2 regions of the Hallerella porci genome follow, and region 2 is predicted to be linked to the other one. Evidence: riboswitches for the same ligand, from Rfam matches in the RefSeq annotation. Region 2 holds a riboswitch; the other holds the start of a gene.
The links. A riboswitch is a leader RNA that binds a small molecule or an ion and turns the genes downstream of it on or off. The one in region 2 is predicted to bind thiamine pyrophosphate.
Positions count from the first base shown of each region.

Region 1: linked by a shared signal. The riboswitch ahead of B0H50_RS01080 (thiamine-phosphate synthase family protein) and the one ahead of thiS (sulfur carrier protein ThiS) in region 2 are both predicted to bind thiamine pyrophosphate.

Region 1 is NZ_QGHD01000001.1:254,157-262,099, reverse strand. It holds gene B0H50_RS01100 (3-deoxy-manno-octulosonate cytidylyltransferase) at 1-633, opposite strand, end outside; gene gatC (Asp-tRNA(Asn)/Glu-tRNA(Gln) amidotransferase subunit GatC) at 644-928, opposite strand; gene B0H50_RS01090 (ATP-dependent helicase) at 1,005-3,491, opposite strand; gene B0H50_RS01085 (GspE/PulE family protein) at 3,503-5,407, opposite strand; TPP riboswitch at 5,599-5,708, shown strand; gene B0H50_RS01080 (thiamine-phosphate synthase family protein) at 5,697-7,280, shown strand; gene thiE (thiamine phosphate synthase) at 7,283-7,921, shown strand.
Region 2 is NZ_QGHD01000012.1:1,197-9,139, forward strand. It holds gene thiE (thiamine phosphate synthase) at 1-44, opposite strand, end outside; gene thiH (2-iminoacetate synthase ThiH) at 80-1,450, opposite strand; gene B0H50_RS07045 (thiazole synthase) at 1,490-2,275, opposite strand; gene thiF (thiamine biosynthesis protein ThiF) at 2,370-3,116, opposite strand; gene thiS (sulfur carrier protein ThiS) at 3,185-3,325, opposite strand; TPP riboswitch at 3,310-3,413, opposite strand; gene B0H50_RS07060 (Ig-like domain-containing protein) at 3,909-6,098, opposite strand; gene B0H50_RS07065 (pseudouridine synthase) at 6,207-6,920, opposite strand; gene B0H50_RS07070 (rhodanese-like domain-containing protein) at 7,059-7,430, shown strand; gene B0H50_RS07075 (tetraacyldisaccharide 4'-kinase) at 7,376-7,943, opposite strand, start outside.

The DNA.
Region 1 (7,943 bases), on a different contig from region 2:
ACTACGAATTACTTTAATCGGGCGTTTGCCCAAAATACGAAGCTGTTCCAAAGAACGTTCTTTTTCTAACGCCGATTGAGGAAGGCTTGCAAATTCTTCGCGGGCTTCTTTTGAATATGCATAAACTCCCACATGACGCCGCCACTCGCCCGAGTTTTCGGGCAATTTTCGGATAAAATCCGTCGCATAATTTTGAGAGTTCACTTGAACTTTGACAATCGAAAGTTCCCCGCGATCTTTTTCGGAAAGCGGAGCGGAAACCGTGACCCAAGAAGTCGGTTCTTCGGCGAGAGCCTTTGCTACATCGCGGAGCATTTGCAAATCCGCAACCGGTTCATCACCTTGCAAATTCACGACCAAATCAAGCCCGAGCTTTTTGGCTGCTTCGCTCACACGGTCCGAGCCCGTCGCTGCCGGCCCCGTTAGAACTGCAGAAAATCCCGCCTCTTCGACTGTTTTTAAAATACGAATGTCGTCTGTAGCACAGACGACACTCTTAAAACACCCTGCGGCGACAGCTCTATCTAAAGTGCGGAGAATCATAGGCCGTCCACAAATCGGGACGAGAGGTTTACCCGGAAACCGGGTAGAAGAAAACCGTGCGGGAACGACGCAATAAACTTCGGGTGTCATAACGCTTCGATTAGCCCATCACCTTCGAGATGACGAAATGATCGTTTTCGACTTCGGGAGCGTTCGCAAAAGCCTGTTCGTGAGTGAGAGAAGGCTGCGGAATGTCTTCGCGGAGAACAGTCGGTGCGTCTTCAACGCCGGCCATCGGTTCTACATTCGAAAGATCCAACGCTTTCAAGTCTTCCATATAATGCAGAAGTTCGTCCAAGCGACCCGAAAACGATGCGATTTCATCGTCCGAAATCTTCAGGCGCGAAAGCTTTGCAATCTTCAACACTTCTTCTTTACTCAGCATAAAAAACCTTTTTCAAAATGAATTTGAAACAAAAACTCTTCTATCGGTTTAAAGATAAAAAAGTTCTCGTGAGATGCTAGTCCAAAATTTGCAGACCCGCGTATTTTAAAATCAATTTTCTGACATTTCCGTCGGAAAAGCGGACTTCGACACGCGCATTTTCGCCTGCACCCGAAATTCCGATGACAACACCGCGACCGAATTTCAAATGTTGCACGCGAACGCCCTTGTGGAGCGGATTGTCGCAGTTTTCGTCGTAAACCAAACGCGGTCCTTTTTCGACTTTTTCCACAACCTGCGGATTTTTGTAAACGATGCGTTCGGTTTTATGGAGTCCAGTTGCCCGTTCGGGATTTCTTCCGTAAGAGCCTCGTGAAATCGAAGATGAGCCCGAAGAACTCGGTCCGCGATACGCACCGTATTGCGGGCGAAGACGATTTCCAAATCCGGGGCGTTGTCTTCCACCAAAGCCGCTGAAGCCTTGATTCCACGGTTCTCCGGTAAAACTTTGTTCGCTATCGTCATCGCATTTTCCTTCGACAGAAACTGTCATCGGGTCAATTTCTTCGAGGAATCGAGACGGCGGAAATCGACGAAGTGAACCTTGCCAGAAACGTCTTCCGGCGTGATACAAATAAAGTTTGCGCTTGGCTCGTGTACAACCTACATAGAAAAGTCTGCGTTCTTCTTCGGCTTGTTTTTTGCGTTCGTCCGGAGTTTCCGTCATGCTAGATTCGCGGATAAGCGGGAAAATTCCTTCGTCGCAGCCCGCGATGTGCACCGTTTCAAATTCCAAGCCTTTCGCCATGTGAATCGTCATGAGAGTCACACGGGTTTCTGCGCTTTCCACTTTTTTATCGGCGTCGGTTAAGAGCGAAATTTCTTGTAAAAATTCGTCAAGACCCTTATCCGGATTTTCTTCCTCGAATTCACGGAAGGCGTTCACCATTTCATCCAAGTTGCGTTCGCGTTCTTCCGCAGTCGATTCGTCTTCTTTTTTCAAAAATTCTTTGTAAAAAGAATCGCGGATAACATGTTCGGCAATAATCGGAAGCGCTTCTTTATTTTGAAGCATTGCAAGCCAAAGTTCGACGACGTTTTTGAAATTTTCAAGTCCTTTCGCCGAGCGTCCGCCTTTCTCAATTTCCGTTGGAATCGCTTCCCAAAGCGAAGAATTATTCGCTTCGGCCGAAAGCCTTAACGCATCGAGAGTGCCGTTTCCGATGCCGCGTGGCGGCGTGTTCACAATCCGGAGAAATGCTGCGTCATCTTTTGGGTTTGCGAGAAGGCGCATGTAAGCGAGAATGTCACGAATTTCTTTTCTGTCCCAGAATCGCGTGCCGCCGAAAATGACACAAGGAATGCGCAAATCGTTTAACGCTTTTTCAATCGCACGCGACTGCGCGTTTGTGCGATAAAAAATGGCGGTCTTCGCATACTGTTCTTTGCCGGCTTCAAAAATTCTCTTCGCGATTTGTTCCGATTCAAAAGTATCGGCGAGGACGTTGACAACGTGAATAGGATCGCCTGCGGGCTCTGCAGAATAGACATTTTTTTTCATTTCTTCGGGGCGCTCATTATGCGCTATCACCGAGCCCGCGCCCTTCACAATATTTGCCGAAGAGCGATAATTGCGTTCCAATTTGAAAAATGTAACGTGGTCAAAATCCCGCGAGAAATTGCGGATGATATCAATATTTGCGCCGCGCCAACCGTAAATACTTTGATCGTCATCGCCGACGACGGTAACATTTTGCTTCGTCCGATCGATGAGAAGTTTCAAAAGTTCATATTGCACATCGTTCGTGTCTTGATATTCATCGACGACGACATACAAAAAACGATTCGCAAATTGCGCAGCGACCTGCGGCAATTTTTGCAATAATTCCACCGTATTGAGAAGCAAATCGTCGAAGTCCATCGCATTGGCTTCAGCAAGTTTTGCTTGATAATCGCGGTAAACTCCCGCCATTTTTTCTTGATCGGGAAAGGCTGCGTGTTCAAGCGCAACCGTCGGCGTTTGAAGCACAATGCGGTAACCGCCCGCGGGAAGCGGCTCTTTTACAACGCTGTTTTTATATTTCGAAATAATAGAACGCGCTTGCTTTAACGCCTTCGCATCTAAATCATCGCCGAAAATCGGTTTCATGATTTCTTTCAGCATTTTTCGCTGATCGTCATCATCGTAAATCGAAAAATTTTTGTTGATTTTCCAACCGAGGACTTGTAAAATGCGATCGTTGGCAAGGCAAAGACGCAGAATGCGCACGCAGATAGAATGGAATGTTCCCATCCATTCGAGGTTCACGCGACCTTCGAGAATTTGCTGAATACGCGTTTTCATTTCGCGGGCAGCTTTATTGGTAAAAGTCACCGCTAAAATCCGACGCGGATCCACGTTTTTCGCAGAAATTAAGTGAGCGATTTTGTAAGTAATCGTCCGCGTTTTTCCCGAGCCTGCCCCCGCGAGAATCAGAGCTGGACCTTCGGTTTTTGCCGCTGCAGCGACTTGTTCTTGATTCAGTTCACGCTGTAAGCGCGCCAGATCCACTACACTTGCCATGAGTTTTGCCGTTAGTCGTCTGGGTTCGATGCGCCGAGAACTTGTTCCAAAGTCGTTAAGCCGTCAAGAGCTTTCTGCATACCGTCCATGCGAAGCGTAATCATACCGCATTCTTTCATCGCGATTTGCTTAATCACTTCGCCTGAAGCGCGTTTCACAATTGCATTACGAACGGCTTCATTCGGCACGAGGAATTCGTAAATACCGCAACGTCCTTTATAACCCGAGCCGTCGCAGTGTTCGCAGCCGCGTCCGTGATAGAATTGCATATCGGGAGAAAGATGTAATTCTTCGCGCAATTCCGGAGAAATATCCACCGGTTCTTTGCAATGTTTGCAGATTCGGCGCACAAGACGCTGTGCCAAAATTCCTTTCATCACCGTTGCGACAAGGAAGGGTTCCAGTCCCATTTCGAGCAAACGCGGGAACGAACCTGCGGAGTCGTTCGTGTGGAGCGTACTGAACACCAAGTGACCCGTCAAAGCCGCTTCGATAGCCATCGAAGAAGTTTCCTTATCACGCATTTCACCGATCATGATCACGTCCGGGTCCTGACGAAGCAGTGCACGAATACCCGCAGCAAAGGTAAAGCCCGCAGCCACGTTGATCTGTCCCTGGTTCACGCCGTCAATGTTCAATTCGACCGGGTCTTCCATCGTCGAAATGTTGATCGTCGGATCGAGAATTTCGCGGATCGAAGCATAAAGAGTCGTCGACTTACCGGAACCCGTAGGACCCGTCACAAGCACAATTCCGTTCGGGGAGTTAATCGCATCCTTGAACTGCTTGAACATGACAGGCGCAAAGCCCATGTCCTTCAACGGGAACTGACCCGAATTCGGGTCCAAAATACGCATCACTATTTTTTCGCAAATGCCGCGCTTACGCAAAGAAACCGGGAAGGAGCTCACACGCAAGTCGACTTCGCTTCCGCGGAAACGCACGGTAAAACGACCATCGAGCGGCTTACGCTTTTCAGCGATATCCATCTTCGCAAGGAGCTTGATTCTCGAAAGGATCTGGTTCATCAAACGGGCAGGAATCGGAGCCTGAACCTGAAGGTCACCATCGATACGGTAACGGAGTTTCAGGAAGGTTTCCTGCGGTTCCAAGTGAATATCGGATGCGTGGCGGGAAATCGCTTCCTGAATGAGCGACGTCACGATCTTCACGACCTGCTGGCCTTCTTCATCGGTGAGCGCGGTTTCTTGCTGCGCTTCGGCTTCGCGGTCCACCGTTTCTAGTTCGTCTTTCCCGTCGGCCTTGGCCTGATTCAAAAGCGTTTCCAAAGAATCGCCTTGAACTGCGGATGCATAAATGCGGTCAATTGCCGACATCACATCCTTTTCGTTCGCCATGACCACATCGACATCCATCTGCGACTTGAACTTGACAATGTCAATCACATGCGCATTCGTCGGGTCGGTCATCGCAATCGTTAACGTTTTATCGGTAACAAAAAGCGGGACGATTTTATAGGTGCGGCAAACGTCTTCGGAAATTAAATTGTGGACTTCGGGGTCGATATTAAAATTGGAGAGCTTGACATACGGGACTTCAAATTGCGCCGAAAGAATTTCCACCAAGCGTTCTTCGGACATAAAGCCGAGAGCGACTAAAGTGCGTCCTAAACGTTGCCCCGTTTTCTTTTGTTCTTCAAGTGCTTTATTTAACTGCGCCTCGGTGATGAAGCCGTGGCTTAAAAGCATTTCGCCAATACGCATGCGCGTCGTATTGCGCAGCTGAACGCCCAAAATGTTCGTCAAAACTTCTTCGCTTACCATTCCCAAACGGATGAGAATTTTCGGCAGCGGAAGTTTTGTGCGTTCATTTTCACTGAGCGCATGCTTCAGCTGGTCTTCATCGATTACGCCTTGACGAAGTAAGAGTTCACCAATTTTTTTTCCAGAGCCCATAACTAGTCCAATCTAAATCCTTTTTCGGTTATTTCCTTTAAAAATTTAGTTTCAAAAATATCCCACTTTCGAAGCGATTTTTAAAATAACCATACGAAATATAAGTAGAAATGCGAATTTCGTTTTCGCGCGGGAATGTTTCTGCTCTTTGCAAGCGGAAAATTTTTCAAACATCAATTCTTGCTAAATTTTCGTGCACAACGGGGAGCTGGATTTAATCCGGCTGAGAGGAAGGTAGCCTCCTTCGACCCGCACACCTGATCTGGGTAATGCCAGCGTAGGAGTTTTTATGATTGGAAAAGTCAACGACGATTTCTTCACACAGTCTATTCTTTCTAAAACGGGAGCCAAAAATTCGAAGGTCAAAATTGGGCCGGCGATGGGTGTCGATTCCGCAATTCTCAAAGTGCCCGAAGGCTATATGGCGATTGCCGAAGACCCGATATTTCCCTCGGTCCGGATGACGCCCAAAGATTTTGCATACGTCACCGTGCACATCGGTGCAAGCGATGTCGCTGTCATGGGAATTAAGCCGCAATTTATGACTTATTCGCTTTTGCTTCCTCCCGAAACGAAGCAAGAATATATCGCAGAACTCATCGATGAAATCAGCGCAGAAGCCGCGCGCCTTGGCATTTCTATCGTCGGCGGTCACACAGGATATTACGGCGCAGTCGTCTGCCCTACAATCGGCGGCATCACCGTTTGGGGAACGGGGAAAAAATTCGTTTCTCCGCGAGGCGCCAAAGCGGGCGACGATCTCGTCATCACAAAAAGCATTGCAATCGAAGCCGCAGCCCTTCTCGGCTTTGAACTCGGCGAAGCATTAAAAGGAAAACTCGCCCCGAAAGATATCAAGCGCGCAGCAAAACGGATGCAAGAAATTTCCGTCGTCAAAGATGCGGAAATCGCTGCAAAATTTGCAGGCGTTCACGCGATGCACGATGCGACCGAAGGCGGCATAAAACGCGGCATTTGGGAAGTCGCCGAAGCGTCAAAACTCGGCATCGAAATTCACACAGACGATTATAAAATTCCCGCAGACATTCAAAAAATCTGCGCCATTTTCGGGCTCAATCCTTGGGAAATTATCAGCGAAGGCACACTCGTTATCGCTGTCGATCCAAAAGAAACGAAAAAGCTCCAGAACGCCTTCTCAAAAGAAGGAATCCCAAGTGCTGTTCTCGGCAAATTCACCCAAAAATCCGCAGGCAGAAAATGGATTCAAAATGGCGAAAGCCTTGATTTTACGCCGCCGGTGAAAGATTTCTTCTGGGATGTTTTCTTTAACGCAAAAAATATTCTCGCCGAAGGAAATGTCGAAGAAGGTCTTTCGGAAAACGATAAACTTTGCCGCGATTTAAAATCCGCTGTTGAATATTTAAAAGCCGCAAATATTTACCGCATGCTTCCAGAAATCGGAATGAATATCGGCTACACCGTAAACGGAAAAACTGCTGCCGATGTTTGCGCAGTTCCCGGACGCATTTTCCGAGTGAATCAAGAAACCTGTTCTGTCCGCGATCCCGAAATGGGAATCAGCGTTTACATGGCAGGTACACTTCTCGAAATCCGCAAAAAATTTCCGCAAGCAGAATGCGTTGCCAATTTCCGCAGCAATGACAAAATTCTTTCTGCAGTCAAAAAACTCGGATTAAAATCTCTTGCGATGCCAACGCCAAAAGATTATTGGCAACTCGGTAATGATTACGACCGCGACCTTGAAAAAGTTATCGCCGGCGCAGAAACTTTGCCCGATGTTATCTCCATTCCCGACCGCATCAATTTGGAAAAATTGATTCTCGTCATCGGCACATCTCTCGACGATTTTCAGAAAAAAGTCCTCGCGATTAACACCGAAATTCAGGAGTAAAAATGAAAAAAAATTATTTGAATCTTTACTTGGTGACCGATTCCGATTTGGCGCTCGGGCGCCCCGTCGAAGATGTGGTGCAAGCCGCCGTTCGCGGTGGCACAACGATTGTGCAGCTTCGTGAAAAAACTGCATCGACGCGGGATTTTTATCACATCGCTCTCCGCGTAAAAGAAATTCTCCAGGGCACAGGCGTTCCGTTAATTATCAACGATCGTTTGGATATTGCGCAAGCTGTCGATGTCGAAGGACTTCACATCGGGCAAAGCGATATGCCCTACGAAATTGCCCGCCGCATTTTAGGTCCGAATAAAATCATCGGCGTTTCTTGCGATAATGATGAGCAACTTTTAGAAATGAACCGCTACGACGATGTCAATTATGTCGCCGTGCAAGCTTATGGCACCCAAACAAAAGCCGAAGCCGATCATCCGCTCGGCCCCGCGGGAGTTTTGCGTTCAAAGAAACTCACCCGCCATCCGCTCGTCGCCATCGGAGGCATTCATCTTTCTAACGCTGCAGAAATCAGCGAAGCCGAAGCTGACGGCATCGCTGTCGTTTCCGAAATCATGAGCGCAAAAGACCCCGAAGACGCAGCGAAAAAACTCTATCTTCAATTAGGAGTGAAAAATGAGAAATGAGTTTCCCTTTTGCATTCGCAAA
Region 2 (7,943 bases):
ACCGAAGAACTATCCGTAATAAAGTAAAGAGTCGTGTCTAACATTTTTCGTCTCAAAAAGAATGGCAATTTTTCTCGGTTTAAACATACAAGTAATCGTTGAGCACGGGCTGTAATCCCTCGCCGCTAATGTCTTTGTACATCGTGTTAAAGCTGCGCGAATCGCTGATTTCAAATTGCTCATCGCCTTCGTTTGCGGTGTCAGCAGCTTGCGCTTCGGCAGGTGTCGAAGCATTCGCCGAGGAAGAAACTTTGCTCGCGTTTCCCTTTGCCATCGCAGCATTTTCTTCAGCTGTGCGCGGTTTACAATCTTCCTCTTTGTATTTGCTTTCGTGATCACCAATTCCGGTAGAAACTCCTGCCGAAATTTTGGTGGCGCAAATTTTTACGATACCGTTGCGGAATTCTTTGGTTTCGCGACTCGAAACGGTAATCCCCACAAACGGCATGAAAATTCGGTAAGCGCAAAGCACTTGGCAAAGTTCTTTTTCGTGAACATCGAGCGGATTAATTTTATCGTTATTCACAATCGGGCGAAGGCGCGGACACGAAAGACTCATTTCGGCGTGCGGATATTTCTTTTGCAAATAATATACGTGCAACGCACTCGCGAGAGCATCCTTACGAAAATCCGAGAGGCCGAGCAAAGCCGAGAAACCGCAGCCACGCATGCCGCCCATGAGGGCGCGTTCCTGCGAATCAAAACGATACGGATAAATTCGCTTGTGACCGAGCAGGTGAAGTTGTTCGTAGCGGATTTTGTCATAGGTTTCTTGGAAGACGGTCACATAATCCACGCCGCATTCATGAAGATATTTGTATTCGTCCGTGTTCATCGGGTAAACTTCGACGCCCACCATGCGGAAATATTTATGGGCTAATTTACAAGCTTCTCCGATATATTCGACGCTGCTTTTCGCGCGGCTTTCACCCGTTAGCAAAAGGATTTCTTCCATGCCGCTATCTGCGATGACTTTCATCTCGTGTTCCACTTGTTCCATCGAAAGCTGCATCCGCTTGATATGATTGTAACAGTTGAAACCGCAATAGATGCAGTAATTTTCGCAGTAATTCGCAATGTAAATCGGCGTAAAGAAATAGACGCTGTTGCCAAAATGTTTGCCCGTTTCGATTTTCGCCTTTTGCGCCATTTCTTCGAGGAATGGAGCCGCCGCGGGCGAAAGCAACGCCTTAAAATCTTCGACGCTACACGTATTATGTTCTAATGCACGCTTCACATCGGCTGCGGAATATTTTGAATAATCGTAATTATCGACCTGAGCCATCACCCGATTATAAACATCGGATTTGATGACTTCCATTCCCTTCATGTATTCCATGAAATTTGTTCGTGAACTCGGGTCATTTTCTAGACGGTGTTTGCGTTCGAGTGCCGCTGGGGAAAGCGTTTCGGAATCAATAAAATAGCGTTCGTCGTGATAATCTTTCATAATGATTTGAATGAATTAAAATTTTTCAGTTTTACGATTTTAATCTCTCAAAAATCCGGTAAGCGGATCGCTTGCACTCGCACCGCGCACAAGTACGCGGCCAAGGCCTGCTAAGTAAGCTTCTCGGCCCGATTCAATTGCCTTTTTGAAAGCCGTCGCCATCCGCGTCAAATCGCCCGCGGTCGCAAGCGCTGTATTCGCCATGACCGCAGCCGCACCCATTTCCATCGCGGCGCAAGCTTCGGACGGTTTACCGATACCCGCGTCCACGATAATCGGGAGCTCAATTTCGTCGATGAGAATTTGGATAAAATCCTTCGTCGAAAGTCCGCGATTCGAACCGATTGGCGACGCAAGCGGCATCACCGCAGCCGCTCCGGCGTTCACCAAATCGCGGGCGATGTTCAAATCCGGATACATATACGGCATCACGACAAATCCTTCTTTCGCTAAGATCTCGGTCGCTTTTACCGTTTCGTAATTATCGGGAAGCAGATACTTTGTATCGCGCATAATTTCAATTTTCACAAAGTCGCCGCAGCCAAGTTCACGGGCGAGGCGCGCAATGCGAACGGCTTCGTCGGCGTTGCGAGCGCCCGAAGTATTCGGAAGGAGCGTCGCACTTTTCGGAATGTAATCGAGAATATTTTCGTGTTCCTTGGTATTTGCGCGGCGAACGGCGCAAGTGATGATTTCAGCGCCAGCGTACTGCACCGCAGCTTCAATGAGCTTGAGCGAATACTTGCCCGAGCCCAAAATAAAGCGGGAATGAAGTTCGTGTCCGCCGATAAAAAGCGGGTCGTTTTTCAAGTTTTCATTTTCCATTTTTAATGTCCTTTTTTATTAAATGCTAGATCCTACCCCAAAGGGCTTAATTCAACTAAGGAACTAAAGTTCCAAGTTTCATATATCGCTACGCTCAGGATGACACGTTGAGCTGTCTAGACGACTCCTTGAGCTGTCTGGATGACATCATAGGGCCACTCGACAGCGTTTCTGTTTCAAATCCACAAATGATTCGGATGGTGGTGATCGCCTGATGCGCTGCGCAAAGCATGACTCGCGGGGCAATGAGTCCAATGCCTGCATTTACATCGCTTTTTCCGTCTCCGCATAAAAAAAATTTTTTTGAAATGCGTCGCGTCGTAATTTCATTTGCTTCGCCAAAGCCCGCCATTCCAGAAGCTGCCACCAAAAACTGTTGCTTGTCCAAATTTCCTTGACTGGCAAGTTCTGCGTTGCGCTCGAGGATTGCGTTCACAAGCATTGCTTTGGCTTCGGGATTATCAAAAGCTTCGCAGACAACATTTGCCTGCCCGATGAGCGTTTCCACATTTTCGGGAATCATCCGTTCCGTATGCGATTCAATTTCTAAGTAAGGCGCAATTTCTTTTAAGTTTTCGGCAAGGGCAATCGACTTTTCCTCGCCGACTTGAGAAACTTTATATTGTTGGCGGTGCAAATTCGTCACATCGACCGTATCGAAATCGATGAGAATCAATTTGCCCACTCCCGCTCGTGCAAGAGAAATCGCAATGTTCGAACCAAGCCCGCCGAGCCCGCAAACGGCGACCGTCGCCGCTTGAAGTTTCGCCACGTTTTCTTTCCCTTGCCGCTCGACAAGAGCTGCAAGCATCTGTTCTCGCGAGATTTTACAAGAAGACATTAGCCGCCTCCCATAAAGCTCACAATTTCAAGATTATCCCCATCCGAAAGAAGCGTTTCCGCGTATTTTTATTTTGGTACGATTTCGTAATTGCGTTCGACAGCAATCCGTTTGCAATCGTAATCCGTAGTCTTCAGATATTCTGCGACGGACTTGCCTGCAAAAGACTTTCCGTCGGCTTCAATATCAACACCATTTACCTTTATCACGTTACCTCCGTTGGCATTATCCAAATCAGGTTCGGTCGAAGTTTTCAACTTCCTCTCAGCCGGTTACACCAGCTCCCGTGTGAAATAAATTTAGAAAATTAGAAATGAGGGGTGAGTGCGCACGGCTTCGCCTTCGGCGAGTTAGGAATGTTAAGGCGACTTCGCTGCGGCAAGGCTTTTAACATGTCAAATTCGTTCTTGCAACGCTGCGGGAAGGCTTTTTAAATGAGAAATGTAGATGATGGCGCGCCGGGGTTTTGAGAACTTAGAGCTGAGAGCTTTGATCTTAGAAAACTCTAAGCTCTAAGATCTTGCATTACCGCGGGAACTCATTTTTAAAACTTTTTGGCTTAATGTGAACTGCTAGATCCGTTCACTTCACCTTCGGCTCCGTTCAGGATGACACGGCGGTTGTGCCTACGGCTTCACTCAGAATGACTTAGAGTTTGTCATCCCTTCGCAATGCCCTGCGTGTATAGAAGTAAAACCATATTTTTAGGCTACTTGAGCAAAAATCCAGTCGCCCAAATAAACGGAGCTGATACAACAGAAGAAATTGAATGGAGAAAGGAATGATGCTTTATCAATTCTGAATGGATTTCACTTCCACTTTCGCGATGTATTTTCCTTTTGCCATTTCTCCGATTTTCATATCTAAATTCGTAATTCCTGCGTGGACATTGCCCGTAAATTTTTTCACGATGCGACCTTGCAAATCGAGCACATAGACTTTGGCAAAGCCTGCGCGCGGGCTAAATAATTCGCCAGTTCTTAAATTGAATTGCGCTTGATTTTCAAAATGTAAATTGCGCACAAAAATTCCTGTCGTCGTATCCACTTCAGTCGTATCAATCGTTGCGGTATCAATAATCGCTGTATCGATTTTAGATGAATCGTTCACCACTAAAATGGCTTCACGGCTGATGTTTTCTATCGCTCCGACCGTTTTCACTTTATAGGTAAAAGTTCCCGCTTGCGTTGGCGTTCCCGAAATGTAAATTTTCGATTCGCTCACTTTGGTAAGCGTATCAATGCCCGCGGGCATTCCCGAAATTTTTACGCCCGAGCATCCGCTAAATGCATACGCAAAAGGCACAATCGATTCGCCCAAAGTAATCGTTTGATATTGCGAGCCTGCGCCATTTTTCACAATCGACGCTTGAACATTTGAGCTCGACGAAGTCGGCGCCGCTGACGATGAACTTTTTGCCGTTGAACTTGACGAAACCGGCGTAATATTCGAAGGTTCGACTAAGACTTCGATGCGTCCCGTATAATCCGAGCCGTCGTTTCCTTTGACGTTATACTTAAACGAAGCGAGTCCTGTAAAATTTGCCGCCGGTTTGAATTTTGCAACGCTTCCATTTTCTAATGTCACAGTTCCACTCTTCGCATCGCTCACTTGATAAGTCGGCGCTGCATCTTGGAATCCTTTTGTGATTTTTTTCAAATCAAATTTCACTTCGGAATTTTGAAGCACGCGCGTGTGCATGGCGCCAAGCCAGTTGATATATTTTTCAATTCTTAAATAGCCGTCCGATTCTTTTGTCGTCGCATCATCTTTGTTTGCATTATACCCCATCGCTTTTTCAAAATAATCAGGAATGCCATCTTTATCGGAATCGGTTTCTGCTTTTCCCGTAATCACTTCTCCCCAACCGTTATTCGTTTTGATTCCCATTGCAGAAACGCTTTTAACAAGAGCGCCCGCTTTCCCTAATGTGCTCGCTTGATACCAAATTAACGAATCGATATCGTCGTAAGGAAGCACGCCGCTTTGCGAATTCACATAGCGCCACGCCGTTTGCGCATTTAAAATCGGACAATTTTTCGTCACATCGCTCCAAGGTTCATTTAAGAGATTTCCGACTCCTTGATACCACGAAACTTTTGTGCCCGAGCCGTTTAATTTTCCGTCGCGGTTGTTGTCGACCATGTTTCCGCTTTCGTAAATGCTCTGATTTTTATCGACTTGAAACCAAGTGTTTGAACCTTTCGGACCGTAGACAAAATAATTGTTGATAATATCGTGTTTGAATTTTGTGCTCGTGTGCGTCGTGTAGCCCGCTTCGTAATTGTAATGCACGTTGTTCACAAAAATATCGTTGATTTTATCGAGCGGATTTCGGTTGTGCGTATTGATGAAAGCGTTATAATACCACGCCCAAGTGCCATCGACCGATTCGATATGCGCGCCGAATTGCTGACCGATTGGATTTGCAATTAAAGAATTTTGAACCGTGATTCCTGTGATTCTGTAATTGGCGTTATCCGATGAACCGCCGAAATTATTCCACGGCGCAAGTTCTACGGAACAGTGATCGATGATTACATTTTTAGAATCGTAAAGATTCAACGCATCATCTTTTGTGGACGCTGTATTTTCTCCGGGGCGAATGCGCAAATAACGAATGATAATGTTGGATTGTTTTCCCGTTGAAAGTTTTCCGCCGTGAATCGCAATGCCTTCGCCCGGAGCGGTTTGTCCCGCAATGGTGATATTGCTTTTAATGGAAACCGCCGTTTTCAAATTGATAATTCCCGAGACATCAAAGACGACGATGCGATTACTTTGCGAAACCGCATCGCGAAAAGAGCCCGCGCCCGAATCATTTAAATTGGTCACATGATAAACTTTTCCATTGCGTCCTCCGGTAACATTTGCACCAAAGCCCAACGCCTCGGGAAAAGCGAGCGGTTCTGCGCCCGCATTCGTCAAGCCCAAAATGGAAAAACAAAGTACAGCCGATAAATTTTTCAAACAAAAACGCATAACCAATCCTTTTTGGAATAAATCTACTTTGCGTTTTTTCTTTTGACGAGAGCTGTTCGAGGAAAGAGTTGTCTATAGACTACGCGACACTTTGTGCCATTTCCAATTTTAAATTTTATCCATTTTCCGAATTTCGCCGGGGCGCAAATCGCCCAAAGTCCAATTTCCAATGCGAACGCGGATAAGGCGCAAAACTTCGATTTCAAATGTTTGCAAGATGCGACGAATTTCGCGATTTTTTCCTTCGTGTAAAATGACTGCAATCCAACAATTTTTTTCTCCGCGTCGTAAAATGCGAACTTTTTCCATGCGCATTTTTTCGGGAGAATTTCCAAAAATTCGCGGTGGCACAAGAACGCCTTTTTGCATTTGCGTCAATTCTTCTTCGGTCGGCTCACGAGAAATGCAAACGTGATATTCTTTTTCGAAATGCGTTTCGGGCGCAAGAATTTTGTCGGCGAATGCGGTATCGTTTGTAAAAAGCAGCAAGCCTTCGCTCGCTTTGTCCAATCGTCCAATCGGAAAAACATGCTGCTGCATTTTTCCTTCGAGTAAATCCATCACCGTTTTGCGGCCTTTTTCATCGGACGCCGTCGTCACAATTCCTCGCGGTTTATTCATCGCAAAATAAACGAATGCCGTTTCTAAAACGAGTTTTCCATCGACTGCGATTTTTGCATTTTTTGCGGTCGGCGTTTCGGGATTCCTAACAATTTTTCCGTTGAGTGAAACGCGACCATTTCGCACAAGTGCTTCGGCTTGCGAGCGGGAACAATATCCGCGTTTATTTAAAACGCGTGCGATGCCAAAAAATTTTTCCATTTGAATTCCGTTTTTAATTTAGACAATTCTTTGCGAACAAATGAAAATGTTCCTAAAATTCATTCTCTTTTGAAATGCATTTTTCCAATTCGATTTTTCTTTTTTAAAATTGAAGAGAACTTAAAAATTGGAGATCCGATGAAAAAAATTCTTCTCGCATTACTCGCTCTTTTCTGCGTTAACGCTTTTGCTGCGTCACCCGCTTACGAAACCATTTCGTGGGATAAAGCAATCGAAATGAAAAAGAAAAATAAAACCGCATTATTTGTAGATGTGCGGACACCGGGCGAAGTTTCGCAAGGAACTGTTGCGGGTTCGATTAACATTCCTCTTCAACAAATTCAAGAACGCTTCGGCGAACTTCCCAAAGATAAAATCCTTCTCGTTTTTTGCCGCAGCGGAAAACGCAGCCAAGCGGCTTCGGAATTTTTAACGGCGCAAGGTTACACGAAAATTTATAATGTCGACGGCGGATTTTTAGCAGCGCCGCCAGCGGCTGCATTTAAGTAAGAAAAAATTTTTGTTCCGATTTTCACCCGTTCTTCTGCGATGTAGAGGAGCGGGCTTTTTTGTATTTCGGGGCGCAAGCGCACAAAATCTTTTTCGGTGATGACGATGATTTGCCCGCGAGAAATTTCTTGTAAAATGTTCGCTTCGTAATTTTTCGCATGATCGGGAAGAAAACGAAAATGCGAAACGCGAGCTCCAAAATTTTTAACATCGCGCACAAAACGTTCGGGATTTCCAATTCCCACAACGACAGCACATTCCGCATTTTGCGGCAAACTTTCGCCCTTTGCGTTCTGAATTTTTTCGATGAAAAATTGCACGCATTCGTCTTCGGTAATTTTTGATTTTTCTGCGGCAGAAATTTTTTCAGAACAAATAATTTGCTTCGTCAATTTTCCTAGCGGATGATCTTTTTCAAGGCTCACGCATTTGCCCGCGGGAATTAAATCGCTGATTTTTTTGGCGCATTCATTCCAGCGTAAAATGAAAATATTTGCGCCGACAAATCGCGAA